One region of the Knoellia sp. p5-6-4 genome, then DNA from elsewhere that is predicted to be linked to it. Evidence: riboswitches for the same ligand, from Rfam matches in the RefSeq annotation. Region 1 holds a riboswitch; each other region holds the start of a gene.
What was found. A riboswitch is a leader RNA that binds a small molecule or an ion and turns the genes downstream of it on or off. The one in region 1 is predicted to bind S-adenosylmethionine.
Positions count from the first base shown of each region.

Region 2: it holds a riboswitch for S-adenosylmethionine, as region 1 does, so the genes downstream of both, P2F65_RS14085 (aminotransferase class V-fold PLP-dependent enzyme) here and P2F65_RS02180 (bifunctional o-acetylhomoserine/o-acetylserine sulfhydrylase) in region 1, are expected to answer to the same signal.
Region 3: it holds a riboswitch for S-adenosylmethionine, as region 1 does, so the genes downstream of both, P2F65_RS10430 (cyclic-phosphate processing receiver domain-containing protein) here and P2F65_RS02180 (bifunctional o-acetylhomoserine/o-acetylserine sulfhydrylase) in region 1, are expected to answer to the same signal.

Region 1 is NZ_JARGZF010000001.1:451,900-461,967, forward strand. Features, by position in the region: gene P2F65_RS02170 (multicopper oxidase domain-containing protein) at 1-156, shown strand, start outside; gene P2F65_RS02175 (histidine phosphatase family protein) at 164-775, shown strand; gene P2F65_RS02180 (bifunctional o-acetylhomoserine/o-acetylserine sulfhydrylase) at 909-2,231, opposite strand; SAM riboswitch class IV at 2,399-2,513, opposite strand; gene P2F65_RS02185 (DUF6318 family protein) at 3,007-3,468, shown strand; gene P2F65_RS02190 (hypothetical protein) at 3,750-4,412, shown strand; gene P2F65_RS02195 (alpha/beta fold hydrolase) at 4,417-5,790, opposite strand; gene P2F65_RS02200 (dihydrofolate reductase family protein) at 6,008-6,565, opposite strand; gene P2F65_RS02205 (hypothetical protein) at 6,965-7,225, shown strand; gene P2F65_RS02210 (acetate/propionate family kinase) at 7,263-8,372, opposite strand; gene P2F65_RS02215 (phosphoketolase family protein) at 8,357-10,068, opposite strand, start outside.
Region 2 is NZ_JARGZF010000002.1:541,664-551,731, forward strand. Features, by position in the region: gene rimO (30S ribosomal protein S12 methylthiotransferase RimO) at 1-871, opposite strand, end outside; gene P2F65_RS14065 (dipeptidase) at 905-2,110, shown strand; gene P2F65_RS14070 (ion channel) at 2,107-2,766, opposite strand; gene P2F65_RS14075 (multidrug effflux MFS transporter) at 2,812-4,107, opposite strand; gene P2F65_RS14080 (DNA translocase FtsK) at 4,224-6,902, opposite strand; SAM riboswitch class IV at 7,248-7,360, shown strand; gene P2F65_RS14085 (aminotransferase class V-fold PLP-dependent enzyme) at 7,403-8,803, shown strand; gene P2F65_RS14090 (helix-turn-helix domain-containing protein) at 9,185-10,068, shown strand, end outside.
Region 3 is NZ_JARGZF010000001.1:2,148,787-2,158,854, forward strand. Features, by position in the region: gene P2F65_RS10420 (hypothetical protein) at 1-677, opposite strand, end outside; gene P2F65_RS10425 (alpha/beta fold hydrolase) at 766-1,560, shown strand; gene P2F65_RS10430 (cyclic-phosphate processing receiver domain-containing protein) at 1,529-1,957, opposite strand; SAM riboswitch class IV at 1,996-2,105, opposite strand; gene P2F65_RS10435 (class I SAM-dependent methyltransferase) at 2,206-2,964, shown strand; gene P2F65_RS10440 (GYD domain-containing protein) at 3,164-3,484, shown strand; tRNA gene P2F65_RS10445 (tRNA-Lys) at 4,030-4,102, opposite strand; gene P2F65_RS10450 (cupin domain-containing protein) at 4,394-4,708, shown strand; gene P2F65_RS10455 (SRPBCC domain-containing protein) at 4,901-5,407, opposite strand; gene P2F65_RS10460 (metalloregulator ArsR/SmtB family transcription factor) at 5,404-5,754, opposite strand; gene P2F65_RS10465 (SpoIIE family protein phosphatase) at 6,135-8,795, shown strand; gene P2F65_RS10470 (SRPBCC family protein) at 8,821-9,255, opposite strand; gene P2F65_RS10475 (wax ester/triacylglycerol synthase family O-acyltransferase) at 9,164-10,068, opposite strand, start outside.

The DNA of each region.
Region 1 (10,068 bases):
GGAAGCGTCGGGGGTGCGCAGGCGCTCGCGCTCCAGCCCGCACAGGGCGGGTTCGTCGAGCTCGAGGCCACCGAGGCAGGCCACTACCCGTTCGTCTCGCACATCATGGTGGACGCGGAGCGCGGCGCCCACGGAATACTGCGAGTCACGCGTTAGGAGAGACATGGCCGATCTGCAGTGCCCTGCCCGGATCATCCTGGCCCGCCACGGCGACGCCGCCACCCCGGACGGCGGTGGCCCGAGGTTGCTCACGTCGACGGGCGTCGACCAGTCCGAGCAGCTCGCGGGGCGGGTGCTCGAGCTGCGCGTGGCCGCGCTGTGGGCGAGCACCATGGAGCGGGCCCAGCAGACGGCCTCGATCGTCGGCGAACGCCTGGGCCTGCCGGTCGTGTCCGACGACCGCCTGCGCGAGCTCATCAACGACGATCGCTGGACGCCCCCGCTCTGCGACAAGGACGAGCCGGGCGACGTCTATGCGGCCTGGCTCGACGGTGACCTCGACGGCACCATCTTCGGGGAGACGGGACACGACGTCATCGCCCGGCTGCGAGACGTGGTGGAGGAGGTCGCCGACCGGTTCCGCGGCGAGGCCGTCCTGCTGGTGTCGCACGGCGGCATCATCGAGCTCGGGCTGAGCCATCTGTGCCGCAACGTGACGCCCTCGTTCGTCGACCGCCACCCGCTCGGCAACGGTGAGGCCGTCGAGGTGGAGGTGGACTCGTCGGGCTGGGTGTGCACGAGGTGGGCCGGAAAGCCCCTACCACTCCCTCTCTAGCAGGGGTTCTCGTCTCGTCCGGGCACTCGCGGCATGCCCGTGACAGACCCGTGGGGCTGGGTGGCGACGCGCGCTCGGTCCCAGCCCCACGGCATACCCCTGCTTGTCCCCCTGCTCCTTCCCCTGATCCCCGTCAGGCGTTCTTGGCGGCGGTGAAGCCCTGCTCGAGGTCGGCGATGATGTCGTCGATGTGCTCGATGCCCACGGCGAGGCGAACGAGGCCGGGCGTCACGCCGGCGGCGAGGCGGTCCTCGTCGGGCCCCTGTGAGTGCGTCGTGGACGCCGGGTGGATCGCCAGCGATCGGACGTCGCCGATGTTGGCCACGTGGCTGTGCAGCGTGAGGGCCTCGACGAAGCGCTTGCCCGCCTCCAGGCCACCCTTGATCTCGAAGGCGAGCACGGCGCCGGCACCCTTGGGGGCGTAGGTCTTTGCTTTGGCGTAGCTCTCGTGCTCGGGCAGTGAGGCCCACACGACACGCTCGACCTGGTCGTTGCCCTGGAGGAACCTCGCGACCTGGTGGGTGTTCTCGAGGTGTCGGTCGAGGCGAAGGCTGAGCGTCTCGATGCCCTGCGCGATGAGGAAGGCGTTGAACGGGGAGATGGCCGCACCGAGGTCGCGCAGCAGCTGCACCCGTGCCTTGAGGATGAAGGCGAGGTTGGCGCCAAGCGCGCTGCCGACCCCGAGGTCCCGCGCGAACACCAGCCCGTGGTAGCTCTCCTCGGGGGTGTTGTAGTTGGGGAACTTCTCGGGATCCCTGCCGTAGTCGAAGGTGCCACCGTCGACGATGACCCCTGCGATCGAGGTGCCGTGTCCCCCAAGGTATTTCGTCGCGGAGTGCACGACCACATCCGCGCCCCACTCGAGCGGGCGGATGAGGTAGGGCGTGGCGATCGTGTTGTCGACGACGAGGGGGACGCCGTTGTCGTGGGCGACCTTTGCCACGGCCTGTATGTCGAGCACCTCGGACTTGGGGTTCGAGATGGTCTCGGCGAAGAACAGCTTCGTGTTGGGCCGCACCGCCGCCTTCCAGGACTCGACGTCGTTGGGGTCGTCGACGAAGGTGACCTGGAGCCCGAACTTCGGCAGCGTGTGCTTGAGCAGGTTGAAGGTGCCGCCGTAGAGGCTTGGGCTGGCGACGACGTGGTCGCCGGCTTCGGCGATGTTGAGGATCGCGAGGGTCTCGGCGGCCTGGCCCGAAGCCACGAGGAGCGCGCCGACGCCGCCCTCGAGGGAGGCGATGCGCTGCTCCACCGCGTCCTGCGTCGGGTTCATGATGCGGGTGTAGATGTTGCCGAACTCCTTGAGCGCAAAGAGGTTCGCAGCGTGGTCGGTGTCCTTGAAGACGTAGGACGTGGTCTGGTAGATCGGCAGCGCGCGGGCGCCGGTTGCGGCGTCGGGTTCCTGTCCCACGTGGATCTGCCGGGTCTCGAAGGACCAGTTCGGGGTGTCGCTCATCGGTGGTGTCCTCTCACATCAGGTTCGGTATGCCGTGTGTGCACGAGTCGGGGCTTGCGCCCGAGACGCCCGTCGGACTGCGGTCGTCGTACGTGCCGGAGCCCTTGGGGCGTCACCGACGGCGGTGATGAGCACCGTCGGTGACGGTGCGGGACACGTGATGAGGTCTCCCGCGCTTGCGATCGACGTCATGCCGCTCGCCAGGTCTTCACCCGGGGCACCCCACCGCGGTTGGAGGGTTGCCGGCCAGCGAGCCGGGGCTTGGCGCTGGCACTCATGACCTGCCGTGATGATAGGCATAACTCTCAGACGCAGTGCACGCCTGTCTCTCATGGCGGACGGTGCAATCGGGTGGCGCGCGGGCTTCAGTGGGCACAGGCTCCTCGTGGGGACACCTCACAGGGGATGCAGAGGTGCCGGCCCCACAACACGGGGACCGGTCCCCTCTGCACTTGACGTCGTTTCGGACGTGACGTGACCCGAAGCCGCCCCCACTCGTTGGCCCAGGTGGGAGCCAGTCGGCGAGACACGGCTGTGGAAAGACCAAATGGTCCCAATGCGACAGATCCGTAGACTCGGCTCCACAGTGTGCTGTGAAGGGCAGCGCCCTCCAAGGGTCGAGATGGGGAGAGTTTTGGCCGGATACGCGAGAGCCACAGTCTTCGGTGTCGGCGTTGCCGCGGCGCTTGCGTTGGCGGGCTGCAGTGACGGTGCCGGCGCGCAAACGGGGCCCACCTCCTCGGGACCGTCGAGCAGCGCGACGACGAGCGCGACGGTGTCCAGCTCGGCCACGACGTCTCCGCCCTCGCCCACTGCCGCCGTCAGCATTCCCGCCGCGGCGCGTCAGCACACAGAGGAAGGCGCCAAAGCCTTCGCGAAGTTCTATCTACTGACCTATTCCAAGTCGGCGTTTAGCGCGGACGCGGCCTCCCTTGAAGCCCTTAGTAGCGACTCGTGCGGAGGCTGCAAGTCGCTCATAGACCTCGTCAATGGTTATCGCGCGAAGAACCAGCACGTTGATCGGGTTGCGCTGACGGTGGACACAACCATGCTGCGCCCCGAGGGAACGTCCGAGCGACCGGTTGTAGACGTGCTGGCGAAAGATGCACGAAAGCAAGTGCTGAACGCCGACGGCAGCGTGGCGAAGGTGGTGGCGGCGGCCAGCATCAACTTCAGACTGACTATGCGCTGGGATGACAACAACTGGGAAGTCGATGACCTGCGGGTTGCACAATGACGTCGCGGCTGTTGGCATCTGCAACGGCAGTGGTCCTGTCTGGTGCAGCCGTAACCTCGACGGCAGGGCCTGCGAGCGCCGGAGGAGTTCCTACGCCACCTCCACCCGCAACTGAGGTCACCAACGACACCATCGGTGCGGTCACTGCAGATGGGTTCATGACTCCTGTCCAGCCAGCGACACCGAAGAATTCGGCCAATGCCGAGCCTGCCCGCAACGGAGACAAGCCTGCATACGAGTACCGACTCACGCTGGCTTGTGGCTCGAACCGCGTTCGGAGCATGGAGGGCAGCAGTGACGTCACGAACTGCTCGTACGCCCTGACCGCCTGTCGATATCGCACTCCCCCTTCGGACAAGCCGCTGTACTACCTCTGGCGTCGCACGGCAGAGCCGGCGAACAGCCCATGGCAACTCGTCGGTGACATGTGCGGGACCGAGGCCGCCCCTGCGGCCGCTGCGCCTCCGCCCATCCCCACGATGGGGCAGATTCAACAGGCATTTCGCCGCCTGCCTTTCTCGAGGCCGACGGTTCGCATCGAGCCCAAGGGCAACGTCACCCTGGTCAACCTCCCGACCTTCTACGAGGGGACCTGGCCGAGTGACAGCGGCCTGCAGCCCGGCGAGGTCAGCAAGCCCGTTCAGCTCCTGTCCTGGTCGGTGGAGTTCAAGATCGACTCAGAGTCCTACAACTTCCACTACGGCGACGGCTCCTCCTCCGGCACCGTGAAGGACGCCGGTGGCGGCTACCCCGACGGCAGCGTCAAGCACACCTACACCCAGCCGATCGAGGCCGCTCAGGTCCGCGTCGACTCACGGCTGACCGGACAGTTCCGCGTGAACGGCGGCGACTGGATCGACATCGACACCGTCGCAGACCTGCAGAACGAGCCCGTCACCACGCTCGAGGTCCGTGAGGCCAAGGCGCGCCTGTACACCAACTGAGGATTCAGGGGTGCGTAAGCGGTGCCCCGGTACGCAGGGCTATGACGACGTCGTGGATCGCTCGGGTGACGGCTGCGGCGTGGACCGGGTCCTCCACAAAGCCAGCGTGGGTCGCCCCTGCGACGACCCGATGAAGGCTGTTGGCGGACAGCCTGACTGTCTGGTTCTGGTCAGCCATCCACCCCTTGGAGTTTCCGCGTTCGGCCGTCAGGACGATCAGTGGCTTCGCATCGAGGCTGCGCAGGCTCCCCGCCTCAGCCGCGGATCGACTTGCGACGCCGTACTCATCGAGGACTCCGGCCATTCCCTTCGCGGTGGCGGCGGTGGCACGGGCATCGTCCCGGTACTGCGGCGGTAGATCCGAGTAACTGGTGTCGGCGAGGATCCGACCAAGCCCGAGCCGAGAGGTCGTCGCGAACAACGTGGACGCGTGCTTCACAAGGCTGTACGAACCCGCTTTGGGTTGGGAGACGGGCTTGTTGTTGGCGGCGGTGGAGTCGACCAGGACGAGTCCGGCAACCTCGTCGGGATACATCGCGGCATACGTCCGCACGTACAGTCCGCCGAAGGAATGCCCGGCCAGCACGTACGGACCCGGAACATGTGCGCGGTCCAGCAGCGCATGGAGGTCTGTGGCGATCTGCGCACCATCGGGCGGACTCGCAGCAGGATCGCTCCAACCACGCCCCGCTCGGTCGTACACGCAGACCCGGCTGTCACGGGCCACCGCGGGAGCGATCAACCCCATCGACGCCGCCGAGCCGCCCGCACCGGGCTCGAGAATCACGGTCGGGCCGTCAGAGCCAGTGCAATCCAAGTGGAGTCGGTACGGTCCCACGTCGACGAGCTGCCCGCGCATGGCAACCGTCGGTGCGGTGGACTGGCTTATCCTCTCGTAGGCCCCGCCCAAGGCGAGGAGCACCAGGACGACCAACACCGGGTTCAGCAGCCACACCCTGGCCCGGCTGTGCATGTCGCGCCTGGCGCGGGTCCATGCCCAGACCACCAAGACCAGCAGCGCGGGCGGCCAGACCCATCCCAGCGCGTCCACCACGGGGTCGGGGGCCACGAGCACCATCACCCCAGCCACCGCCATGAAGACCGCGGGCGATACGGCCCAGCGTTGTGGCTGCTCGGTGAACCGAGTGGACAGCACCGCCAACAGCGCCCACCCGATCGCAAAGCCGAACAGCACCATCGCAGCGGAGAAGTTCACGTCCACCGCGCCCACGGGTAGGAACGGAAGGACGAACGCCGCTACGAGACCGGCAGCCAGCGACCCGACCACGACACCACCGAGATGCCTGCGCCGTGACCCTGGCCCAGCGGCAGCAACCCGGGCGGCGTCCGAGGTCTCGGACGCACTTCGCTGGGTCATGACGGATCCTCTCCCCTTGGTCGGGTCCACGCCCCCATCGAGCATGCGCCCCGGCGGCGCGAACCCGGAATAGCCCAACCGGGCCCACGCGGTGCCATCCGGAACGCATCGCCGGGATATGCCAGCAGCAGGGACTGAGATCGCCTTGCCACAGCCCAAGCGGCCAGTCTCCGCGCTGCCGGCTCGGCCCCCGGCAGCGTCACCAACCCGGTGTGGCTCAGCGGGACCGGTAGCGCGCGTAGATCAGCCCGCTGCCGAAGGCACGCTCCTCGACCAGCTCGAGATCGAGGCGCACCCCGCTGGGGAAGAACCGCTTGCCGCCGCCGACCACACTCGTGGTGATGAACAGGTGGTACTCGTCCACCAGGCCGGCCGCGATCGCCTGGGCCGCGAGGTTCGGGCCGTCGACGGTGAGGTCATGATCAGCCTCGGCCTTGAGCTCGCGCACCGCGTCAGGGTCGAACGTCCGCACGATCCTGGTCTTCTCGCTCGACACCGACTCCAGCGTCGTCGAGTACACGATCTTCTGCGCCGCCTGCCAGTCGCGCGCGTAGTGCAGGATGTGCGGCGGCACGTCGGGCAGTGTGTGCGCGGTCTCCCAGTAGACCATCGTCTCGTACATCCGTCGGCCGTAGAGGTACGTGCCGACGGGACGGAAGAGGTCGCCGATGAAGGTGTGCACCTCCCGGTCCTCGGCCCCGAAGCCGAGGTCGCCCTCCGCCGGCTCGGCGTAGCCGTCGAGCGAGGTGATCATCGAGTAGATGAGCTTTGCCATGCGTCTCCTCCGGGTACGAGCGCGTCAGCCTGCCAGCGGTCCTGCAGGCTTCGACCTCCGCACGACCCGGAACTCATCGTTGCCCACCTACGACCTCTGGTCACACCGTCATCCCCGGAGAATCGAGCCCTGCACTCCCATTGCATCGAGGAGCGCCCTGAGGCCGCGCTCAACTGGCATCTCTCAGAACCCGCCCGACCGTTGACAGCACGAGCACTTCTGGCCCCGCTACGTTGCCGCAATGGGTGGCGACAGCGGCGAGCCCCGAAGACGTCGTGCTTGCCATGGCGGCAGCGGGCCACGAGGCGACGTTCAACACCCTCCTTCTTCTGACCGGCGAAGAAGACATCGCGGCCCTCCGAGTCTGGCGCGGCGAACATGCTCCACGAGGTTGCCGACGTGGTCGAGGAGAGTCGCTTCGCCGACATCGCCTCCGAGCTCGACAACCCGGAAGGACCGGGTCTCCCCGCTCCCGGCGGGCAGGTCGACGCCGCCACCATCACCATCGGCGCCGGCTTCACACTCCTACGCCTGACAGGGCGTATCGACGAAGACGGTCGACTCCAGACGCTCAGGGCCCTGGACGTCCTCATCCATCGCTACGACTCACCCCCACAGCTCGTCCGCCAGCGCAGGGATCTCGAGTCCTGGGCGGGATGAAGATCCGAGCCGCTTGGTGCACCCGTAGCCGGATCGTTCAGGGACGACCCACGACCTGCCGCACCAGACGGGCGATCTCGACGTCCTCGCGGGCCTCCACCACCGCGACGGCCACCGAGCTCTCAGGAGCGTGGACCAGCGCGTCGAGCTCGGGGGCCTCGTTGTCCGACGCCGAGACCCGCGCGCCCGTGAAGCCCAACCCGGCGATAGCCCGGATCCGGATCGAGGCCGCGTTCTCCCCCACCCCACCGGTGAAGGTGATGGCGTCGACACCACCGAGCGACGCGACCATCGCGCCCATCTCGCGCACCAGCCGGTGCACGTAGACGTCGATGGCCGCCGAGGCCTCCTCGTCACCCGCCTCGGCCCTCGAGAGCACCTCCGCCTGGTCCGCGCTGCCGGCCAGGGCCTTCACGCCCGACTCGTGCTCCAGCCCCTCGTTCACCTCGTCCGCGGACAGCCCGCCCTCGCGCAGCAGCCACAGCACCATGCCGGGATCAACGGTCCCCGACCGCGTCGCCATCACCAGTCCCTCGAGCGGCGTGAACCCCATCGTCGTGTCGACACTGCGACCGCCCGCCACCGCGCACAGCGACGCCCCCGCCCCGAGGTGGCAGGTCACGATCCTCAACGAGGAGAGCGGCCGGTCCAGCAGGTCAGCCGTGCGCTGCGCGGCATACGCGTGCGAGAGCCCGTGGAAGCCGAACCGGCGCAGCGGCCACCGCTCCCGCCACACCGCCGGCACGGCATACGTCGAAGCGGCTGCGGGCAGCGTGCCGTGGAAGGCGGTGTCGAAGCACGCCACTGAGGGAACGTCGCCGAACGCCTTGCGGGCGGCGTCGATCCCCGCCAGCGCCCGCGGCTGGTGCAGCGGCGCGAGCGAGGTCAGCGCCTCGATCTGCGAGCGCACCGCGTCGTCCACCACCACGGGGTCGGTCATGTCCGCGCCGTGGACGACCCGATGGCCGACCGCGTCGAAGGACCAGTCCCCGGCCACGGAGTGCAGCACCGAGGCGTCGCCGTCGTCCCAGTGGTCGATCTCGTGCTTGTCGACGATGGAGTCCGACTCGTCGAGCACGCTCAGCTTCAGGCTCGACGACCCGGCGTTGACGACCAGCACCCGGCCGATCGTCATGACTGCGGCCACGTCCAGTCGCGCACCTCCGGCATGTCCTCCCCGTGCTCGCGCACGTAGCGGTGGTGGCTCGAGCGCTTGTCCGCCATCTGCTGCCTCACCACCGCGGCCCTCGTCGCGAGGCCCGGCACGCGGTCGATGACGTCCATGACGAGCTTGAAGCGGTCCATGTCGTTCATCACCACCATGTCGAACGGCGTTGTGGTGGTGCCCTCCTCCTTGTAGCCGCGCACGTGCAGGTTGTCGTGGTTGGTGCGCCGGTACGTCAAGCGGTGGATCAGCCAGGGATAGCCGTGGTAGGCGAAGATGATCGGCTTGTCGGAGGTGAAGATCGCGTCGAACTCGGCGTCCGGCAGCCCGTGCGGGTGCTCGCTCGCCGACTGCAGCTTCATGAGGTCGACCACGTTCACGACGCGCACGCGCAGGTCCGGCAGGTACTGACGCAACAGGTCGGCCGCCGCGAGCGTCTCCAGCGTCGGCACGTCCCCGGCGCACGCCAGCACCACCTCGGGCGACCCCTCGTCGTTGCTCGCCCAGTCCCACACGCCGATGCCACGGGTGCAGTGCGCTGCCGCGTCGTCGACCGTGAGCCAGTTCGGCTGCAGCTGCTTGCCGGCCACGACGACGTTGACGTAGTCGCGGCTGCGCAGGCAGTGGTCGGCCACCGACAGCAGACAGTTGCCGTCCGGTGGCAGGTAGACCCGGATGACCTCAGCCTTCTTGTTCACCACGTGGTCGATGAACCCCGGGTCCTGGTGCGAGAAGCCGTTGTGGTCCTGCCGCCACACGTGCGAGGTGAGCAGGTAGTTCAGCGACGGGATCGAGGCCCGCCACTCGATCTGCTGCGTCGTCTTCAGCCACTTGGCGTGCTGGTTGAACATCGAGTCGATGATGTGGATGAACGCCTCGTAGCAGCTGAACAGGCCGTGCCGACCGGTCAGCAGGTAGCCCTCGAGCCACCCCTGGCACAGGTGCTCGGACAGCACCTCCATGACCCGCCCGTCCGGGGCGAGGTGCTCATCGGTCGGCAGCACGTCGGCGTTCCACGTCTTGTTGGTCACCTCGAAGACGGCCGACAGCCGGTTCGAGGCGGTCTCGTCCGGCCCGAACAGCCGGAAGTTGCTCATGTTGCGGCGCATCACCTCGGCGAGGAACCCGCCCAGCACCCGCGTCGCCTCGGCCTCGCTGCCTCCAGGTCGGGGCACCTCCACCCCGAAGGCGCGGAAGTCCGGCAGGTCGAGGTCGACCGTCAACCGACCACCGTTGGCGTGCGGGTTGGCGCCCATCCGGCGCTCCCCTTTCGGCGCCCAGTCCTGCAGCAGCTGCACCGGCCGGCCGTCGGCGTCGAAGAGCTCCTCGGGCCGGTAGCTGCGCAGCCAGCCCTCGAGCACCTCCATGTGCTCGGCGTTCCCGCGCACCGACGCCAGCGGCACCTGGTGCGAGCGCCAGGTGCCCTGCACCTGCACGCCGTCGACCTTGTCCGGCCCCGTCCAGCCCTTGGGCGTCTTGAGGACGATCATCGGCCACAGCACCTCGGGGTCCCCCGGCGTCGGCGTCGAGCCGTCCTCCGAGCGGGCCTGCTGCTGGATGGCGCGGATCTCGTCGAGCACCGTGTCGAGGGTCGCGGCCATGTCGTGGTGCACCTGGGTCGGGTCGTCGCCCTCGACGAGGTAGGGCTTCCACCCACACCCCTCGAGCAGCTTCGCGA
Region 2 (10,068 bases), on a different contig from region 1:
CGGGCTGGAGGTAGGACACCCGGACCCGCTCGATTCCCTCGACGGCCGACAGCTCCGGCAGCAGCTTCTCGAGCAGGGCGAGGTCGCCGAGGTCCTTGCCGTAGGAGGTGGAGTTCTCGCTGACGAGGAAGACCTCCCTGACCCCTCGCTCGGCCAACCACCGCGCCTCGGCGAGGATGTCGGTGGGCCGGCGCGAGACGAAGGCACCCCGGAACATCGGGATGGCACAGAAGGCGCATCGTCGGTCGCATCCGCTGGCGATCTTCAGCGGCGCCCAGGGCCTGCCGTCGAGCCGGGCCCGGATGACGCGCGGACCGGAGGCGGGTGCCGGTCCCTCCACGGTGACGTCGGCCGGCTCCAGCGTCGCCGGCGCCTGCTCCGGCGAGGTCGGGTCGCCGTGGCCGGGCAGGGCCACGCCACTCGTCCCACCCTGGCGCTGCACCGGTGAGAGCGGCAGCAGCCGGCGCCGGTCCGAGGGCGTGTGCGAGGCCGGCCGCTCCCCGGCGAGGATCGCCTTGAGGTGGCTGGACATGTCGGCGTAGGTGTCGAACCCCAGCACCGCGTCGGCCTCCGGCAGCTCGGCCGCCAGCTGCTCGCCGTAGCGCTCGGCGAGGCATCCGACCGCGACGACGGCCTGGGTGCGGCCGTCGTCCTTGCCCGCGGACGCCTCGAGCAGCACGTCGATCGAGTCCTTCTTGGCCTGCTCGACGAAGCCACAGGTGTTGACCACCGCGACGTCGGCCTCGGCCGCATCGTCGACCAGCCGCCAGCCCTCGGCCGCGAGGCGGCCGGCCAGCTCCTCCGAGTCGACCTCGTTGCGGGTGCACCCCAGGGTGACCAGGGCGACGCTGCGCGAGGCGGAGGAGCTCATGCGCCCACTCTAGAGGTGGATAGGGTCGCATCCATGAGCGCCGCTCCCGTCGCACCCTCCGCCCGCATCCGGTCGCTGCTCGAGCGCCAGCCGGTGCTCGACGGCCACAACGACCTCCTCTGGGAGGCGCGCGAGCAGGCGGGCTACGACTTCGACCGGCTCGACATCGGCGCCGGCTCGCCGACCACCCACACCGACCTGCCACGGCTGCGCCGGGGCGGGGTCGGCGCCCAGTTCTGGTCGGTCTTCGTCCCCTCCTCCCTCACAGGCGACGACGCGGTCAGCGCCACGCTCGAACAGGTGGACGCCGGCCACCAGATGGTGGCCCGGTATGCCGCCGACCTGGCCTTCGCCCGCACCGCGGACGAGGTGGAGGCGGCCTGGGCGACGGGCCGTATCGCCTCGCTCCTCGGCGCCGAGGGCGGACACTCGATCAACTGCTCCCTGGCCACCTTGCGCATGCTGCACGTCCTCGGGGTGCGCTACCTGACCCTCACCCACAACAGCAACGTCCCGTGGGCGGACTCGGCCACCGACGAGCCGGTGGTCGGCGGGCTGTCGCGCTTCGGGGTCGAGGTGGTCCGCGAGATGAACCGCATCGGCATGCTGGTCGACCTCAGCCACGTCTCGGCCGACACCATGCGCGACGCGTTGCGGGTCTCCGAGGTGCCGGTGCTCTTCTCGCACTCCTCGGCCCGTGCGGTCTGCGACAGCCCGCGCAACGTCCCTGACGACGTGCTCGGGTCGTTGCGCGACAACGGCGGGGTCTGCATGGTCACCTTCGTGCCGAAGTTCGTGAACCCCGACGCCGCGGCCTGGCACGCGCAGGCGGTCGCCGAGGCGCAGGCGCAGGGCATCAGCCAGGCCGACGCCGCGGCCTTCTCCCCCTTCTACAGCGACTACCGAGCCCGCAACCCCGAGCCCCCGGCCGCCCTCGAGGACGTCGTGCGGCACTGCGAGCACGTCCGCGAGGTGGCGGGCATCGACCACGTCGGGGTCGGCGGCGACTACGACGGCGTGGAGGTGCTCCCGCAGGGCATGGGCGACGTCACGGCATACCCGGCGCTGCTCGATGCGCTCGCCGAGCGGGGCTGGTCCGACGACGACCTGGCCAAGCTCACCAGCGGCAACGTCCTGCGCGTGATGCGCGACGCGGAGACGGGTGCCCGGGCGCTGCAGGAGCAGCGCGGGCCCAGCCTGGCGACGACCGCCCAGCTCGACGGACCCACGGCCCCCTAGCGCCGCTTCAGCACGGTCAGGCTGACCACCCGCGAGATGATCATCGCCACGTAGAGGACGCCCGCGACCTGCTCGACCATGGCGACCGACCTCGCGTGGGGCAGCACGGGGATGACGTCCGAGAGGCCCACGCTCGTCAGGGTCGCGAAGGACAGGAACAGCAGGTTCGGGAAGCCCTGGAACCCCTCCCCCTGGAACGACACGAACGAGTTGGGCCAGACCACCTGCACCGCCATGAAGGCGTAGGCGAAGCCCCAGGCCACGACGGTGAAGTTGGCGCCCACCGCGAACACCTCGTCGCGGGTGACGAAGGTGTCGTCGAAGAGGTACCGCACGAGGCCGTAGGCCGTGTAGCCGTAGAACAGGGCGTGGAGGATGGACGACCACAGGCGGATCACCTCACTGCCCGGGTACACCGCCTCGGCGACAGTCAGGACCATCACTGGGATCCCGAGGGTGATGGCGATCCAGGTCAGCGCCGGGGTGGCCCGCACGGCCCAGACCGCGACGGCGAGGACGAACAGCCCGAACACGCCGAGCACGGCGCGCCCCACAGGGGTCTCCCCGGCGAACGGGTACGCCAGCACGGCGATCAGCTGGGCGGCAAGGAGCACACCCGAGGGATGCGCCTTCACGGTGGTCATCCAGTCGGACATGGCGGACACCCTAGGGCGTGACCCGCCTCCCGGCTCGACGCGGCGTCAGTCCTCGAGCACCGACACCCGCAGGGTGAGGGCAGCCACGACGGCTGCGCCGGTGGCCGTGGTGGCCATGACCAGCGCCATGGGCACGGCTGAGCCCGACCCCAGGGCGCCGATGACCGGTGCGGCCGCGCCACCGATCACGAACTGCGAGGCGCCCAGCAGCGCCGCGGCGGTGCCGGCGGCCTCGCCGTGCCGGGTGAGCGCCAGCGCGGGGGTGTTGGGCAGCGTCAGGCCGCAGGCGAACAACAGGAACCACAACGGCCCGAGGACCAGCGGCAACCCGCCGACGCCGGTGACTGCGGCCGCGAGCAGCACGAGGGCGGAGACTGCGCCGATGCCGACCCCCGCCCGGACGATGTCGCGCGGGCCGAGACGGCGCAGCAGGAGGGGGTTGAGCTGGGACCCGGTGAGGAAGCCCAGCGAGTTGAGCCCGAAGGCGAGGCCGAACTGCGCGACGCTGAGGCCGTAGATCTCCTGGAGCACGAAGGACGAGCCACCGATGTAGGAGAAGAGGGTGGCGAACATCAGGCCCGAGATCAGGACCAGCCCGACGAACGTGCGGTCGCGCAGCAGCGACGCGTAGGTGCGCAGCACCGGCAGCGGCTCGAGACGACGGCGACGCTCGGGCGGCAGGGTCTCGCGCAGCAGCAGCGATGCCACCGTCACGAGCACCACCCCGGCGAGGGAGACCAGGCCGAAGACCCCGCGCCACGAGGTGTGCGCGAGGACGGCGCCTCCGATGGTCGGCGCCACGATGGGGGCGATGCCCATGACGAGCATCAGCCGCGAGAGCAGCGTGGCTGCCGCCGAGCCGGTGAACAGGTCGCGCACCGTGGCCATGGCCACCACCGAGACCGCGGCGTTGCCGAGCCCCTGCACGACACGAGCTGCGGTGAGCAGCTCGACGGTGGGGGCGAACGCGCAGGCCACCGACGCGACGATGTGCAGCACGAGGCCGGCGATGAGCGGCTTGCGGCGGCCGACGGCGTCGGCCAGCGGGCCGACGAGCAGCTGGCCGAGGCCGAGGCCGAGCAGGATCCCGGTGAGGGTGCCCTGCACCTGCGACTCCGTGGCCCCGAGCTCGTCGGCGATAGACGGCATCGCGGGGAGGTAGGTGTCGATGGTGAGCGGCCCGATCGCGATGAGGGCGCCGAGCACCAGCACGAACCTCACGTAGGAGCGGCCGCGCGGCGCCTCGAGCATCACCGGCCGCGGGCGGCGGACGCCCCGGCGGCTGGGTCGCTGCGCCGGGTCGGTGGGTCCGGGAGTCAGCTCAGTGGTCGGCGCAGTCACGTCGGTGGCCAACGCAACCGAGTGGGCTCACTATTCCGCGCCGTCTCATTCCACGGCGTATGCCGGTGGAGCACCGTTGGTGCCACCACGGCGTACCGGGGTCGTGGGGCCGATGCTCAGCCGCGCTCGGTGAGCGACCAGGCGTCCTCATCGCTCTCGCCGTCCACCTGCTCGTAGGCGTCGAGGTCGGGGCCGAGGTCGCGGGCCGCGTAGGCGCCGACCGCGACCTCGTCGGTGCGGTCGACCGAGCCGTCGGTGACCGCCCCCGCGCCGTCGCCGTCGAAGACCGGGTCGGGGTCGGGGACGTCCTCGCCGCGCATGAGCGCCAGCGTGGTCGGCAGGTCGTCGGGCTTGACCAGCACGTCGCGGGCCTTCGAGCCCTCCGAGGGGCCCACCACGCCGCGGGACTCGAGCAGGTCCATGAGCCGCCCCGCCTTGGCGAAGCCCACCCGGAGCTTGCGCTGGAGCATCGACGTCGAGCCGAACTGCGTCGTGACCACGAGCTCGGCGGCCTGCAGCAGCAGGTCGAGGTCGTCGCCGATGTCGTCGTCGATCTGCTTCTTGGCCGCGACCACGGTGACGTCGTCGCGGTAGTTGGGCTTGAGCTGCTCGGTGACGTGCTTGACCACGGCGTGGATCTCGGACTCGGTGACCCAGGCGCCCTGCACGCGCATCGGCTTGCTGGCGCCCATGGGGAGGAAGAGCGCGTCACCCTGCCCGATGAGCTTCTCGGCGCCGGGCTGGTCGAGCACGACCCGGCTGTCGGCGAGCGAGGAGGTGGCGAACGCCATCCGCGACGGCACGTTGGCCTTGATGAGGCCGGTGACGACGTCGACCGAGGGGCGCTGGGTGGCGAGCACCAGGTGGATGCCGGCGGCGCGCGCGAGCTGCGTGATGCGGACGATCGACTCCTCGACGTCGCGCGGCGCGACCATCATCAGGTCGGCGAGCTCGTCGACGATGACGAGCAGGTACGGGTAGGGGTGGATCTGCCGCTCCGACCCCGGCAGCGGCTTGACCTTGCCCGCGCGGACCGCCTTGTTGAAGTCGTCGACGTGCTTGAACCCGAACATCGCGAGGTCGTCGTAGCGGGTGTCCATCTCCCGCACCACCCACTGCAGGGCCTCGGCGGCCTTCTTCGGGTTCGTGATGATCGGGGTGATGAGGTGCGGGATGCCCTCGTAGGCCGTGAGCTCGACGCGCTTGGGGTCGACCAGCACCATGCGCACCTCGTCCGGTGTCGAGCGCATGAGGATCGAGGTGATCATCGAGTTGACGAAGCTCGACTTGCCGGCGCCGGTGGCGCCCGCCACGAGCAGGTGGGGCATCTTCGCGAGGTTGGCGATGACGTAGCCGCCCTCGACGTCCTTGCCGACGCCCATGACCATCGGGTGCTCGTTGCCGCGGGCCGCCTGGCTGCGCAGCACGTCGCCGAGGCTGACCTTCTCGCGGTCGGCGTTGGGGATCTCGATGCCGATCGCGGACTTGCCCGGGATCGGGCTGAGGATGCGCACGTCGGCCGAGGCCACGGCATACGCGATGTTCTTCGACAGCGCGGTGACGCGCTCGACCTTGGTGCCCCGGCCGAGCTCGACCTCGTAGCGGGTGACGGTGGGGCCGCGGCTGAACCCGGTGACCTGCGCGTCGATGTCGAACTGCTCGAGGACCTGCGTCAGCGACTCGACCACGCGGTCGTTGGCGGCGCTGCGGGTCTTGTGCGGCGACCCGGGCTCGAGGATCGCGTTGTCGGGCAGGGTGTAGGTGATGTCGCCGGCGAGGGCGAGCTGCTCCACCCGCTGCGGCAGCGGCGTCGTGGGTGGGGCCTCGAGGGCGGCCTTGACCTCCACCGCCGGACTCTGGGCGGCGCCACCGGGCTCCTTGGTCGAGCTGGGGGCCAGGACGCCAGGCGTCGTGGGGCGCTTCTGGCCGGGGCGCAGCCGCTTGCCGTCCGGGGCGACGACGGCGGCCTGCTCGAACGGCATGTCGCCGTCGAGGTTGCCGTCGGCGTCGGGGCCGATCTTGCGTCGCTGCCGCTTGGGCTTCTCCTCCTCGGGCTCCTCGACGGGTGTGCCGCGGTGCAGCAGGTGGTCACGCAGCTCGGCGAGCCGCTCGGGGATCATGTGGACCGGCGTCGCGGTCAGCACGAGCAGCCCGAAGAAGCCGAGCATCAGGAGGATCGGCACCGTGCCGTAGACGCTGACCGCGGCCTCGAGGGGGCTCGAGGCGAGGAAACCGATGATGCCGCCCGCGTCACGCATGGGGTCGGCGCCGTCCGGCGGCTGCGGGATGCCCTTGGCGACGTGCACGAGGCCGGAGGCCGCGAAGGAGAGGGCCCCGAGGCCGATGCCGATCCGGGAGTTGGCGGTGGACTCGTCCGGCGCCCGGAGCAGGCGCAGGCCGAGGAAGAGCAGGGCGAGCGGCACGGCATACGCGACCCGGCCGAACGTCCCGGCGACGACGGCGTGGACGACGTCACCGACGACGCCCTCGAACGCCCACCACTCGCGCGCGGCGACGACGATGGCCAGGCCGATGAGGGCGAACCCGAAGCCGTCGCGGCGGTGCTCGGGCTCGAGGTCACGGGCGCTGTGGCCGACGCGGCGCACCGCGCCGCCGGCGACGTGCGCCATGCCCATCCACGTCCCCCGGATCGCGCGCAGCGGCAGCGGCAGGCCGCCGCCCTTGGCCTGCCCGCGCGGGGCCGCCTTCTTGGTGGCGGGCTTGCGGTTGGCCGGGCGCGTGGACGTGCTGCGACTCGTCGAAGAGCGCGCGGAGGTGGACGGACGTGTCGCCATGCTCCGCACGGTACGCGATCGCCTCTGCGGAAACACGCGTCACACGCGCCACAGCGAGCGGTTTCTTGCCCGCGACGGCATCCTCCGAACGGTGGACCCGCCTATCGGGATTCGGCCATTTCCGCAGGTCAGGGCACCAGCGTCGGCGCGGACGTGCCACCCTGAGGGTGCGTCTGGCGGGGCCTGCGTCGACGCTCTGGCGGGAGCGTCGACGCAGGCAGGCCTGGCCACCGCGCCCCTCGCCCCCGCCACGCCCGCTGTCCTTTGGGGCCGGGTCTCAGATGGCGGGAAACACCACCGACCTGGTGGCGCCGGGCGGACGTCGCTCGCTACCGTTCCCGCCAAGGTCATGAGTGCCAGCGCGCAGCCCCGGCTTGCTGGCCAGCAACCCTCCTCCGCGGTGGGGTGCTCCGGGTGACGACCGGGTCGCCTGCGCCCGCAGGTGGCAAGCGCGGACCCGCGGCCACTCCCCCGGGTCCACCGGACCCCAGGAGCACGCCGTGTCCATCGCCAGCACCAGCCGCAACCGAGCCCCCGAGACCCACACCGGGCAGGCCCACCACCGTCGCCACCTGCGGCCCGTGCCCGGCGAGCCCGCCGGCGCGGGCCCGGTGCCCCCGGTGGTATCGGCCGACCTCGGCGTGCCGACCCTGCACCGCACCGTGGTCGACTACGCCAACCTCGACCACGCCGCCTCCACACCGGCTCTCGTCTCGGTCAAGCAGGCCGTCGACACCGCCCTGCGCACCTACTCGTCGGTGCACCGGGGCAACGGGTATGCCTCGCGCGTGACGAGCCGGTGGTACGAGGCGGCCCGGGAGGAGGTCCGGCGCTTCGTCGGTGCGCGTGAGGGCGACGAGGTCGTCTTCACCCGCAACACCACCGACTCGTTCAACCTGCTCGCCCGCGCCCTCCCCCGGGGCACGGAGGTCTTCGTCTTCGAGGCCGAGCACCACGCCACGCTGCTGCCGTGGGCGGGCCGCACCACCCGCCTGCCGGTCCCCGGCAGCCTCGACGATGCGCGCGTGCTCCTGTCGAGCGCGCTCGAGCGCTCCACCGCCCGCCACCGCCTTGTGGTGATGTGCGGGGCCTCCAACGTCACCGGCGAGGTGTGGCCCGTGCGCGAGCTCGCCGAGGTCGCGCGCCAGCACTTCGCCCGGGTGGCCCTCGATGCCGCGCAGCTCGCCCCGCACCGCACCATCGACCTCGAGGCGCTCGGGGTGGACTACGTCGCCTTCTCCGGCCACAAGCTCTACGCGCCGTTCGGCGCCGGCGTGCTCGCGGGGCCGGGCGACTGGCTCGACCAAGCCGCCCCGTACCTCGCCGGCGGCGGCGCGACCGCCTCGGTCACCGAACGGGGCACGAGGTGGCACCGGGGGGCGGCGCGCCACGAGGCCGGCTCCCCCAACGTGATCGGCGCGGTCGCGCTGGCGGCGGCGTGCTCGACGCTGGCCGAGCACCGCGAGGCCGTCGAGGCGCACGAGATCGCCCTGGGCCGGCGGCTGACCGAGGGCCTGGCCGCCGTCGACGGCGTGCAGACCTACTCGATCTTCGGCCCCGACCACGAGCGGGTGCCCGTGGTGGCGTTCACGGTCGACGGCCTGGACTCCTCGCTCGTGTCGGCAGCCCTCTCCGCCGAGCACGGGATCGGCGTGCGGGACGGCAAGTTCTGCGCCCACCTCCTGGTGGACGCCCTGCTCGACGACCCGTATGCCGCCGGCCCGGCGACCGCGGTCCGCGCCAGCGTCGGGCTGGCCAACACCGCCGAGCACGTGGACCGGCTGCTGTCGGCCGTGGCGTCGCTGGCCGCCCGGGGGCCCGCCTTCGAGTACGAGCGCGGCCCTGAGGGCTGGACGCCGGTGTCCGACCCGCGCGACCTCAGCCTCCCCCGCCCCTGGTGAGGCGGGAGCAGGCCGAAGGGTCAGCCGGGTCAGGACCAGCGCGGTTGCTGGTCGCGGGGCGTGCCTGGCGGCGCCTCACCGTGGTGCGAGGTCCCACCTCTCGCGCCAGGACAGCACTCTTCACGCGAGAGCTGGGACCTCACGCACGTGGGGCGCTTGGGCCAGGCGGCGGAAGAGGTCAGGACCAGCGCGGGTGCTGGTCGCGGTCGAACCTGGTGTCGACCCCGTAGATCGGGGCGAGGATCGCGATGGTGACGAGAATGGCGAGAACGATGAAGAAACCCATGGCAGAAATCTTGCGCCCAACCTGATTACCGCCACGAGTGGCAGAAATGCCATCTCCCATAGATTTTCCGCCATCTCCTGTGTCACGCTGTCGGCATGCTGCACAACGTGGCCGTGCCCCTGGTCAACACAGTCTCCCCGTTCGAGTTCTCCGTCGCCTGCGAGGTCTTCGGCCTCGACCGCACCGACCAGGGCGTGCCGCCCTTCGACTTCGCGGTCTGCAGCGAGCAGCCGGGGCAGCCGGTCCCGACCGAGATGGGCTTCACCCTCACGGCCCAGCACGGCTTCGACAGGCTGGCCGAGGCCGACCTCATCGTGGTGCCGGCGTCGCGGCCGCGACAGGCCCCCGTCCCCGCGCCGCTCGTCGAGCAGCTGCGGGCTGCCGACGAGCGGGGCGCCTGGGTCATGTCGCTGTGCAGCGGCGCCTTCACCCTGGCCAAGGCCGGGCTGCTCGACGGCAGGCGCGCCACGACGCACTGGATGAACACCAACGAGCTGGCCGAGGAGTTCCCCGCCGTCGACGTGGTGCTGGACGTGCTCTTCGTCGAGGACGGCAACATCATCACCTCGGCCGGCACCGCCGCCGGCATCGACGCGACCCTCCACCTCGTGCGCAAGGAGCTGGGCGCGACCGTGGCCTCCGCGATCGCGCGCCGCATGGTCGTTCCCCCCCAGCGCGACGGCGGTCAGCGCCAGTACGTCGAGGCGCCACTTCCCGCGATCGAGGCCGACTCCCTCCAGCCGGTGCTCGAGTGGGCCACCGAGAACCTCGCCGAGGACCTCTCGGTCGAGACGCTGGCGCGGCGGGCCATGATGTCGGAGCGGACCTTCGCCCGCCGGTTCCGGGCCGAGACGGGCGCGACACCGCACGCCTGGGTGACCGCCCAGCGGGTACTGCTCGCCCGGCGCCTCCTCGAGGACACCGACGCCTCCGTGGAGCAGGTCGCCGGCCGCACCGGACTGGGCACGGCCGCCATCCT
Region 3 (10,068 bases), 1.7 Mb from region 1:
AGAGAGTCGGCGGTGTCCGAGACGACGTCCTGTCCGTAGAGCAGGCGGCGCCTGCCGTCGCTAGGCGCCTCGGAGAGGCTGCTCGGCTCGAAGTCGCCCGGCTCTGCGGCCTCCGCGACGGCGACGCGCACCAGCGAATCGGACAGGCCCTGCACCGTGAACGCCCACGCCGGCACCTGCGCCGGGCCCCGGGCCGTGGCGAGGGTGGTCCTGACCGCTCGCGCGCCGGTGATGGTGACCCACTCACAGCCCGTGCCGGATGCCGGGGTGGGGCAGGGGCCCGAGCGGGGGTTCACCATCGCCTCGTAGGCCGCTTGCGCGTCGAGCGTGTAGACCTCCACGGTCGTGCCGTCCAGGTGGCGCACCTGCCCGGTGCCCGGCGTGGTGGGCAGGGCGGTTGCGGTGCGGACCCAGCCCCCGTAGAACGCGGCCTTGAGGGTCTCACGCGGGGTCCAGTCGGGCTCGATGGTGAGGCCCTGTGCGGGGACGATGCTGGTGCGCCACCGCTCGAGGAGGTCACCCTCCGTCCAGACGGCCGCCACCTCTCGGGCGCGCCGGTCGAAGAGGGCGGAGGCATCGCCCGCCGGAGCGCCATCTCCGTTGCTGGAGCCGCACCCGGTGACCAGGCTCACCGCGAGGAGGGCGACGGCGGTGAGCACGATGGTCTGGCGCGGCATGCCGGTTGGACGTCGGCCGCACCTCAGGAGTTCCTTCGACCCGCGCTGAAGAGGTGGACGGCGCTGGTCACACCTACGCTGGCTGGCAATGAATGAAGCGACCGCGCCCCCCGAGGGCGAGACCCGGAAGCGGGAGACCTGGATCCGGGTGGGCGCGGCCTGGGTGCAGGCGATCGAGGTCGCCCCGATGACGCCGGCGCGCGCGACGGTGGTGCTCCTGCCCGGCTTGGGGCTGCCGCGCTACACCCTGCCGACCGTCGAGGTGCTGGCCCGGCGCGGGCTGCGCTGCGTCGTGCTCGACCTGCTGGCGTGGCGACGTCCCCGACTGAGGGTGCCACCGCTGGTCGAGCCGATGGGCGAGGCCGCAGCACGCTGGACCAGGGAGGCCGACCTCGCCGGTCCCGTTGTCGTCGTGGGGCACTCGACTGGCGCGCAGGTCGCCCTCGGCGCAGCCCTCCGCCTCCAGCACGACCGCCCCGACCTGTCTCTGGTGCTGGCAGGGCTGACCTTCCGGCCCGAGCACCGCTCATGGCCGGGGCTGCTGCGAGGCGCGGCCACGGCATACCGCAAGGACAGCCCGGCAGAGCTGGTGGTCGCGGCCAGGGACGTCGCGCGCCTGCGCGCCGACCTGGTCAGCGTCATCGGGTCGGGGCGGCGCGACCGCCCGGAGGAGCGGGTGCGCGACCTCGAGGTGCCGCTCGTGCTCACCGCCGGTGAGGCGGATTCGTTTGCGCCACAACAGTGGATGGCCGATGTCGCAGCGGCTGCGGGCAGTCCGTCGGCACGGGTGGAGGTGCTGCCGGGTTCGCACAACAACCTCTTCACCCACCCCGAGGAGGTCGCCGACGTGGTCAGCGCGGCGGCGCCTGCCACCGCACCCTGACCCACATGTTCGCGGCGTAGCTGCGCCGCGCGGGGTAGCCCGCTGCGACGAGCTCGGCGCAGATCCGGTGCCCGTGGTGGATATTGGAGCTGTGCACGCGGATGGTGCTGATCGACTGGGGGCTGCCGGCTGCGGCCAGCTCGACGAGGTGGTCGACGACGGGTTGGGCCGTGTCGCCGAGACCGAGGTCGTAGTCGAGCCAGAGGTCGTCGATGGGGGTGTCGACGAGCCCGCGGAGGAGGGCGAGCGCCTCCTCGGAGGTGCGAGCCGTCAGCGCCGGCCTGCCGTCCTTGAAGTCGCGCGTGTCGTCGACGAGAACGGTCAGTGGCCGCCGGGGTGGTCGGCGGTCGGCGGAGTGGTCGCCGGACGGCTGGGCGGATGCGTGGCTGGAAGGCACAGGACCTCCTGGTGACGGGGATCCCTTGGCGCGCTGCGGATCCGCTGTTACCGGCCGGGTTCGGCACGGTCCGCTCTTCCCCTGGGGCACCTCCGCGGTGGAGGTTGCCGGGCAACAAGCCAGGTACTTGTCGTTGCCTCTCCTGAGCTGTCTCCACTGTAGGAGAAAGCGCCGACAGGGCTCCTTCGTCGGGGACAAGGCCGCCTCGTGCCAGACTCTGCGAGTCGTCTGAGGCAGGAGGAATCCCGGTGCGCGTGACCACCTACGGCCAGCTGATGGAGCTGCTCGACAGTCTCTATGCCGACGGGGCCGAGCGGACCAGCGACGCGGCTTCGGCGTTCTGGGACGGGCTGTTCCAGCGAGAGGGGCACCCGCTGACCTCCGAGCTGCCCGACGCGGCGCTGCCCGCGTGGCAGGCGGAGGGCCTGCTGCCGGGTGGACGGGGGTCCTCCGCCCTGGACGTCGGGTGCGGATTGGGGCGCAACAGCACGTGGCTGGCGGCCCAGGGATTTGCCGTCACCGGCATCGACATCTCCCCGTATGCCGTGGAGACGGCTCGGTCGCGGAGGGAGAGGGCGGGTGCCGCCGGTCCGGGGGCGTCGAGGCCGGGGCCCGACTACCGGCTGGTGGACTTCGTGCGCGAGCCGGTGGCCGGCGGTCCCTTCGACTTCGTCTACGACTCGGGGTGCTTCCACCACCTTGCGCCGCACCGGCGGATCTCCTACATGGAAGGGCTGTCGGCTGCCCTGGCGCCGGACGGCGTGTACGGCATCTGCACCTTCACGGCCGGGGCGATGGGGAGCACGGCGTCGGACAAGGACCTGCTGCTCCACGGGCACCTCGAGGGCGGGGTCGGGTACACGCTGGATGAGCTGGCGGAGATGTTCGCCTGGCTGGAGCTGGTGGACGCCCGGCTCATGCCGCCCGGCCACACCCACGAGGAGCCGACCTTCTCGCACGACTTCCTGCAGGTGGCGCTCTTCCGGCGGCCGTCTACGTCTTCCTGACGGGTGAGCCGCCTTGCCGCCCGGCTGCCTTCGTGGTGAGCGGCGGCAGTACCGGTCATCGGACCGTCCTATCCGCGTGCTCGAAGCGCTCGCTTTCGCGTGGTCCCGGTTCACCCGTCGCTCACCACGATGGGGGTTGTTGCGCAGGTGTGGTGGTTGAAGCGTGGCTCCCATCCGTGGCGACCTGGAGGAGGACCACATGAGCCGTTACATGATCATTGCGCGCTACGACAGCGCTGGAGCCAAGGGAGTCCTGGCCAAGGGCGGCAGCGCCCGAGCGGCTGTCGTGGAGAAGCTCGCTTCTGACCTGGGCGGACGCATGGTGACCTTCGACTTCGCCTTCGGTGAGGACGACGTGTACACCCTCTGCGAGCTGCCGGACAACAAGGCCGCGGCCGCTGTCGCCCTGGCCGTGAACTCCAGCGGGCTGGCCCATGTCCGGACCGTCGTCCTGATGACTCCTGAGGAGGTTGACGAGGCGACCGAGCAGAGGGTCGACTACACGCCTCCGGGCCAGTGAGCTGGGAGCCCGGGCGACCAGGATCAGCCGCGGCCGGCTGCAATGCCGATAGAACACCGCGCACGATGTCTCTCTGCCAGGGCGGTCGTTGACGGGCGTCTGGTCATCAATGAGTCCTGATTCGATGGCCTCGAGGAGCCGGCCAGGCCGCAGGAGCTCCAACAGAGGATCGAGTGCGCCACGGAGGGTCGAGGTCATCCGGACGCAACCGACGCCGCCTGCTCGACTCCATCAACGGTCCAAGCGGCGTCGGATCTGCCTTTGCCTCCAGCGGGCGCTGAACGGATCCGGTACAAGCCATCCCACTCGCGAGCCCTGCCCTTCGGGCTGTCGCTGCCCCACGGGGTGTCACCAGCGCACTCATGAGTCCGTGCCCACCAGGCGGCCGGAACGATGGAAAGGTCGACGTGGAAGTCGCCGAAGCCACCTTCGTTGTACTGGCCTGACTGGATGTCGACTACCGCCACGTCGTCACCCTGCTGAAGCCGCCCTGTCGGACACGCGCCTCGGAGGCCAAGGCGGCGGCTTTCTGACCTGTGCGTTTGTGGGCCCCGTGGGGCTCGAACCCACAACCTACGGATTAAAAGTCCGCAGCTCTGCCAATTGAGCTAGAGGCCCGGGGGGTCAGGGTTTGTGGTCACTAGAACCTCGGATGACCATGGTGTAGTTCGACCGTCCTGACCGCGAGGAGACCATACCCCGTTGTGGCCTTCGGCCGGTGGGTCCGTCTGCTGCGTGGGGTGCGTGCCCCAGACCGACCCCGTCACAGGCGCCTTGACATTGCGTCGCGCTCGAGAGCAGCGTCGAAGGTGGGCAAGTCGCGGCAACAGGGAGCGCGCAATGGGCGACGAAAAGCGGGTGAAGCTGATCCGGCCAGCAGATCGCTCAGAGGGCCAGGTGACACCAGGCATGCACCGGGAGCAGGCCGCCAGCACGGATCGCAGCTGGGCAGGCCACGTCACGACCGAGGCCGGGATGGTGTCCGGGTGGCACCACCACGGAGACTACGAGAGTCACATCTACGTCCTCTCGGGGCTGTTGCGCATGGAGTCCGGACCTGGCGGGCAGGACGTGATCGACGCGCAACCCGGTGACTTTGTCTTCGTGCCGCCGCACACCGTGCACCGCGAGGGGAACCCGGCATCGGAAGAGGCCGCGGTGATCGTGGTGCGAGCCGGACGCGGGGAGGCAGTGGTCAACGTCGACGGACCCGACGAGGCCTGAAGCGGGATGCCGCGCCCAGGCGGACGGATCGTTTCCGACCCAGGCCCACGCCATGTGGTGCGGGAGCCGCGGGCGGCCCGTCGCGGCATACCGACTCTGTTGAAGCCCGGGGGACGATGGTGGTGTGTGTCGCGCCGGCGCGGGCCACACCCCGGAGCGTCGTGGCGCCCCGGGGTGGACCTGTGGTGGCCGTCAGGAACGGGCCCGGGCGGGCTCGCCGGCGAGGATCGCGTCGATCTGGCCCATGGCCTGCGTGAGGCCCTCCTCCATGCCCATCTGGAGCAGCTGCTCCATCGCCTCGAGCGAGGGGAATCGCGACGAGATGGTCACGGTGACCCCACCCGGCCGGTCGGTGATCTCCACCCGCATCACCATGGTGGGCATGTCGGAATTGGGTGCTCCGGACTCGTCGGCGAAGCCGTCCTCGACCACCAGCACGCGCGGCGCCTCGACCTCGCGCACGTTCCACCACCCGCGGTGCCGGTCGCCCTCGGGGCCGGTCATGTAGTAGTCCACGTGCCCGCCCTCGCGGAGGTCGTGCTGCTCCACGGTGGCGGGGTAGGTCGGTGGTCCCCACCAGCGCTCGAGCTGGCGGGGGTCGGCCCACAGCTGCCAGGCCCGATCCGCGGACACGTCGTAGTCCGCGGTCACGGTCATCGTGAGCTGGTCGGTGTCCTTGCTGATGCTGGTGATGCTCATGCGTTCTCTCCTTGCTTGTCCTCGTCCAACAGGTCGGCCATGCGCTCGAACCGGCCGCGCCACAGGTCCTCGTAAGCAGCAAGCAGCTCCTGGGCCCGTCGGATGGCGTCCGGCTGGCCCGAGACCCGCTGCTCTCGTCCGTGCCGGTGCTTGACCACGAGCCCCGCCTCCTCGAGGACGGCCACATGCTTCTGAACCGCCGTGAGGCTGAGGGGGTAGTTGCGCGCGAGGGCCGAGACCGAGTACTCGCCCACGAGCACCCGCCTCACGATGTCGCGGCGCGTACGGTCGGCCAGCGCGTGGAAGAGCCGGTCGACGTCGTCATCGGTGGACTGATCTACAACCATCAGGTTGTAAATACTCCTCCGGCTCGCCGCAATACGCAAGCCCCCGGCGGGGGCTGGGCTCGACAGTGGGCCGCTCCTGACGCCCTCAGGCCGCTATCGCCCGGTCTGGGTCGATATGGCGTACGGGGCACACCGCCCGGGGTATCAAAGAGGGTCCAACGGCCTAGCGAATGCCCCTGCCGCGACCACACACTGAGGAGGCAGATCGCGACGTCGACCTCACAGGCGGATGCCCCCGATCACCCAACCGGGGTGATGAGTCCGCCTGGCGTCAGCCCCCTGCAGGTGCACACCCCGGTGCGCCGGTCGAGGGGGGTGCACGTCGCCAGAGGAGTGCCGATGACCGCTCGCCCCGTCGCCGACCCGGCAGGCGATCCAGCATGAGCGTTCGCGACGCCACCCTCACGCGGCCGGCCACCTGGGAAGTCGACCCGCGCCGGCCGCGGCCGGAGCGCAGGCTCGACCTCTACGCCGCCGTGGCGGTGGCCGCCCTGGCCTCGGTGGCCTATGTGGTGGCCCTGCTGCTCGAGGCGGTGCCACCCCGCGGCCTCTCGGTCGTCTTCTTCGCTGCGGCGCCCATCAGCGCTGCCTTCGCGCTCGTGGTGCTTGCGGCCCGTTGGCGGGCCGAGCGCGACCCGGCCCTGAGCTGGGTGAGCACCGGCCTGGCAGTCGGGTGGCTGGCGATGGTCCTGCAGCTCATCTCGTTCCCGACGGTCAACCCCGGCGGGGGCCCCCTTGGCACGAACGACCAGAGCAACGCCGCGCTCTACCTGATGTTCCACCTGGCCCTCCCGCTGGGTGCACTTGCCGGAGCCCTCAGAGCACCTGTGGTGTGGCGCCTGCCCGCGGCGGGTCTCGGCGCCGGCCTCACGGTGCTTCTCGCCGTGAACGCAATCCCGCTTCCCACTCTCCTGCGGCCGGACACGTCGTTCACCCCACCCCTCCTCAGCATCGAGTACGCCATGGCGGCGTTCACCGCGATCGTCGCGGTGACGTGGATCAGGCGCTCCGGACGCGACGCCACCACGCTCCGGGGCTGGGTCGGGGTCGCCCTTTCGCTCGCGGTCTACGACCTGCTGTTCAACGCCTTCGCAGCCGAGCGGTTCAGTGCTGTGTGGTGGGCGAGCCTGTCCATGCGCGTGGCGACCTACTCCGTGCTCGCCATCGGCGCCGTGGCCAGCGTCCTGATCCGTCTCTCCGAGACCGAGTCCTACACCCAGAGCGAGCTGGACCGGCGCGAGGGCGAGCTGCGCACCTCCCTCGGCCTGACCAGCCAGCTCCTCGGCTGCGCCCAGGACCTGGCCAAGGCCGTAACCCCGCCCGAGGTGGCCGAGGCCCTGTGCCGCGACGCCGTGGCCGCCAGCGGCCTGCGCCGTGCCGTCGTCCTGGTCAGCCGGGAGGGCGAGCCGACCGCGGTCCTGGGCCACGCGGGCTATGGGTCCCGGCCGGGTGACGAGCTCGCGGGGAGCGGTTGGGACGCCCCGTACGCCTCGACCTTCGCACCACTGGCCAGAGAGCCGCTGTTCCTCGAGTCCACCGAGGCCGTGCGCGCCAGGGTCCCGGCTGTCGGGTCACCCCTGGAGGAGGCTTCCGTGCTCGTGGTGCTGCCCATCCGAGTGGCCGGCCAGCGGCTGGGGACCCTCCTCGTGTGGGACACCGAGCCCCGGACCCTCGAACCGCACCAGCGGGAGGTCCTGACCGGACAGGCCAGCCAGGGCGGTCAGGCCCTGCGGCGGGCGCTCGCGTTCGAGAGCGAGGCCAACGCAGCCTCCACGCTCCAGCGGTCGCTGCTCTCCCCGACGCTCCCGGCCCGCGACGACCTGGCCATGGCGGCCCGCTACGTCCCGGGTGAGGCCGGCCTGCGAGTCGGCGGTGACTGGTACGACTGCGTGCCGGTCGACGACCACAAGGTCGCCCTCGTCGTCGGCGACGTCATGGGTAAGGGGCTGCGTGCCGCCGCTGTGATGGGGCAGATGCGCACCGCCGTCCGCTCCCTCGCCAGCGCCGACCCCTCGCCGGCCGCCGTGCTCTCGGGCCTCGACCGCCTGCGCTCCATGCTCGACGTCGACGAGATCGCCACTGTCGTCTACGTGCTCCTCGACGCGGAGTCGGGGGTGGTGCGCATGGCCAGGGCGGGCCACCTCCCGCCCATCCTCGTCGACCGTGAGGGCCGGGCCACCCTGCTCGAGGAGGGTGGGTCACCACCCCTCGGCTCACCCACGCCGCAGCGGGTCGAGGCTGAGGTGAGGGTGCCGCCGGGCAGCGTGCTGGCGCTCTACACGGACGGCATCGTCGAGGACCGGGCCAGCGGCCTCGACGGCCTCGAGGCCTTCGTCGACCTCGTCGGCGAGACAGCCCGCCGCAAAGGCTCCGACGTCGAGGCCCTCGCCACCGAGCTCCTCGTGCTCACCTCCGCCAACCAGCGGGCGGACGACATCGCCCTGCTCGTCGCGCGGCTGCCGAGCGTCCCCACGGGTGGAGGGCAGGAGGCTGCCACCGAGCCGGCCCTGAGCCGGGCCGGTGCCGTTGCCGTCCTCGGAGCGGCAGGTCGTGAGCCGCTGAACCAGCCGCAGGGGCTCCAGCCCGTGCCGGCGGTGGCGCTCGCGCCCCACGAGTCCGCTCCCACCGGCGCCGGAGCGGTGCACGTCGGCCGGGTGCCGTCGCACAGCCTCGCCCCGTACGAGGCGACGTTCCCGCAGAGCCCCCAGACGGCCGCCAAGGTGCGCCGGTGGATCCGCCAGGGCTCGCACGGCGTCGACCGGGCCCTGCGCGAGGACACTGTGCTCTTGGCCACGGAGCTGGTCACCAACGCCGTCCGGCACGGCCACGGCGACGTCAGCGTGCGACTGTGGCCCCGGCCGGACGTGGTGCGGGTGGAGGTCAGTGACGCGAACCCGCACCGTCCGGAGCCCGGCGACCTCGACCTCGACGCCGAGGACGGACGCGGCCTGCTCATCGTCGGTGCCCTCAGCTCGCGGTGGGGCACGGCGCCGCGGCCCGGTGGCGCCGGCAAGACGGTCTGGTTCGAGCTCGACCGCTGACCAGCGGGTATGCCGGGTGGCCCGGTCAGCCGCCGAAGCGGCCCTGCAGCCCGGTGAGGGTGTCCGAGACGAGACCCTTGATGACCCGCGAGCGGAGGAACCCGGGTAGCGGCAGGTTGTGGTGGATCGTCAGCTGGTAGGTCACCTTCGTGCGGCCCCGGCCGGCCGACTCCAGCGTGTAGACACCCTCCTGCCCCGTCTGCAGCCGGCCCTTGACCATCGACCAGCGCAGGCCGTGCGGCGAGTGCTCGTAGGCGAGGATGTAGCGGTCTGTGCCCACGCTGCTCGAGGCGGCGAACCTGGCGGTCAGCGGCCGCCCGTGCCCGTCCGACGTCAGCACCTCGGCCTCCTTGATCTCGGGGATCCACTCAGGCTGGCTTGCGACGTCGCGCAACAGCGCCAGCACGTCGGCCTGGGTGGCTGGTACCTCGACGGACTGGGTTGCGGTGTCGGTGGGCATGCCGGCTCTCTTCCTCTCCATCACGGCCGAGGCGCACCAGCGCCTCCACCTCGTCCTCGAACGCCGCGAGCAGGGTCTGGGGCTCGGGGACGACGCCGGCGTCCACCATGAAGCCGACCCTGACGCTCCCGGCATACGTGAAGATGCACACCCCCACCGTCTGGGAGCCGGACCCGGGCACCCAGCCCAGCACGCCGGTGACCGGCACCCCCGCGAAGGTGCGCGGCTCGCGCGGGCCCATCACGTTGGTGGTGACACCGATCGCCTTGTCGGCGAAGAAGTCCACCACTGGGCGCTCCAGCGCGGGCGTGCTGAAACCGATGGCGGTGATGAGCCCGAAGGTCAGCACGGACTCGGGGGAGCTCTTGAGCCAGTCCATCCGCCGCTTGGTCTCGGCCAGGCGCTCCAGCAGCCCGGCGCTCGAGCTCGGGAAGGTGAAGAAGACGAGGGCGAACTGGTTGCCGAGCTCCCGGGGGAGCGGCTTGTCCAGCGGGCGGAGGTTGACCGGCACCATCGTGACGAGGTCGACCGGCGTGGCGTCGTGCTCGACCTGGTAACGGTGCAGGGCGCCGGCGACCGCGCTCATGAGCACGTCGTTGAGCGTGGCGCCCGCCAGACGGCCGACGTGCTTGAGCGGGGCGAGCGGCACCGGCTGGGTCCACACGACCCGCTTGTGCAGGCCGGGCGTCCCGGCGACGACGTTGGCCGGGTTGCCGAGGAAGAGCAGGTCGCGCACCACCTGGCCGGTCCGTGCGCCGGTGCCGACCGACCTCGCCAGGGCGGAGGGGTGGGTCAACCGAGCCGCCTGCTCCA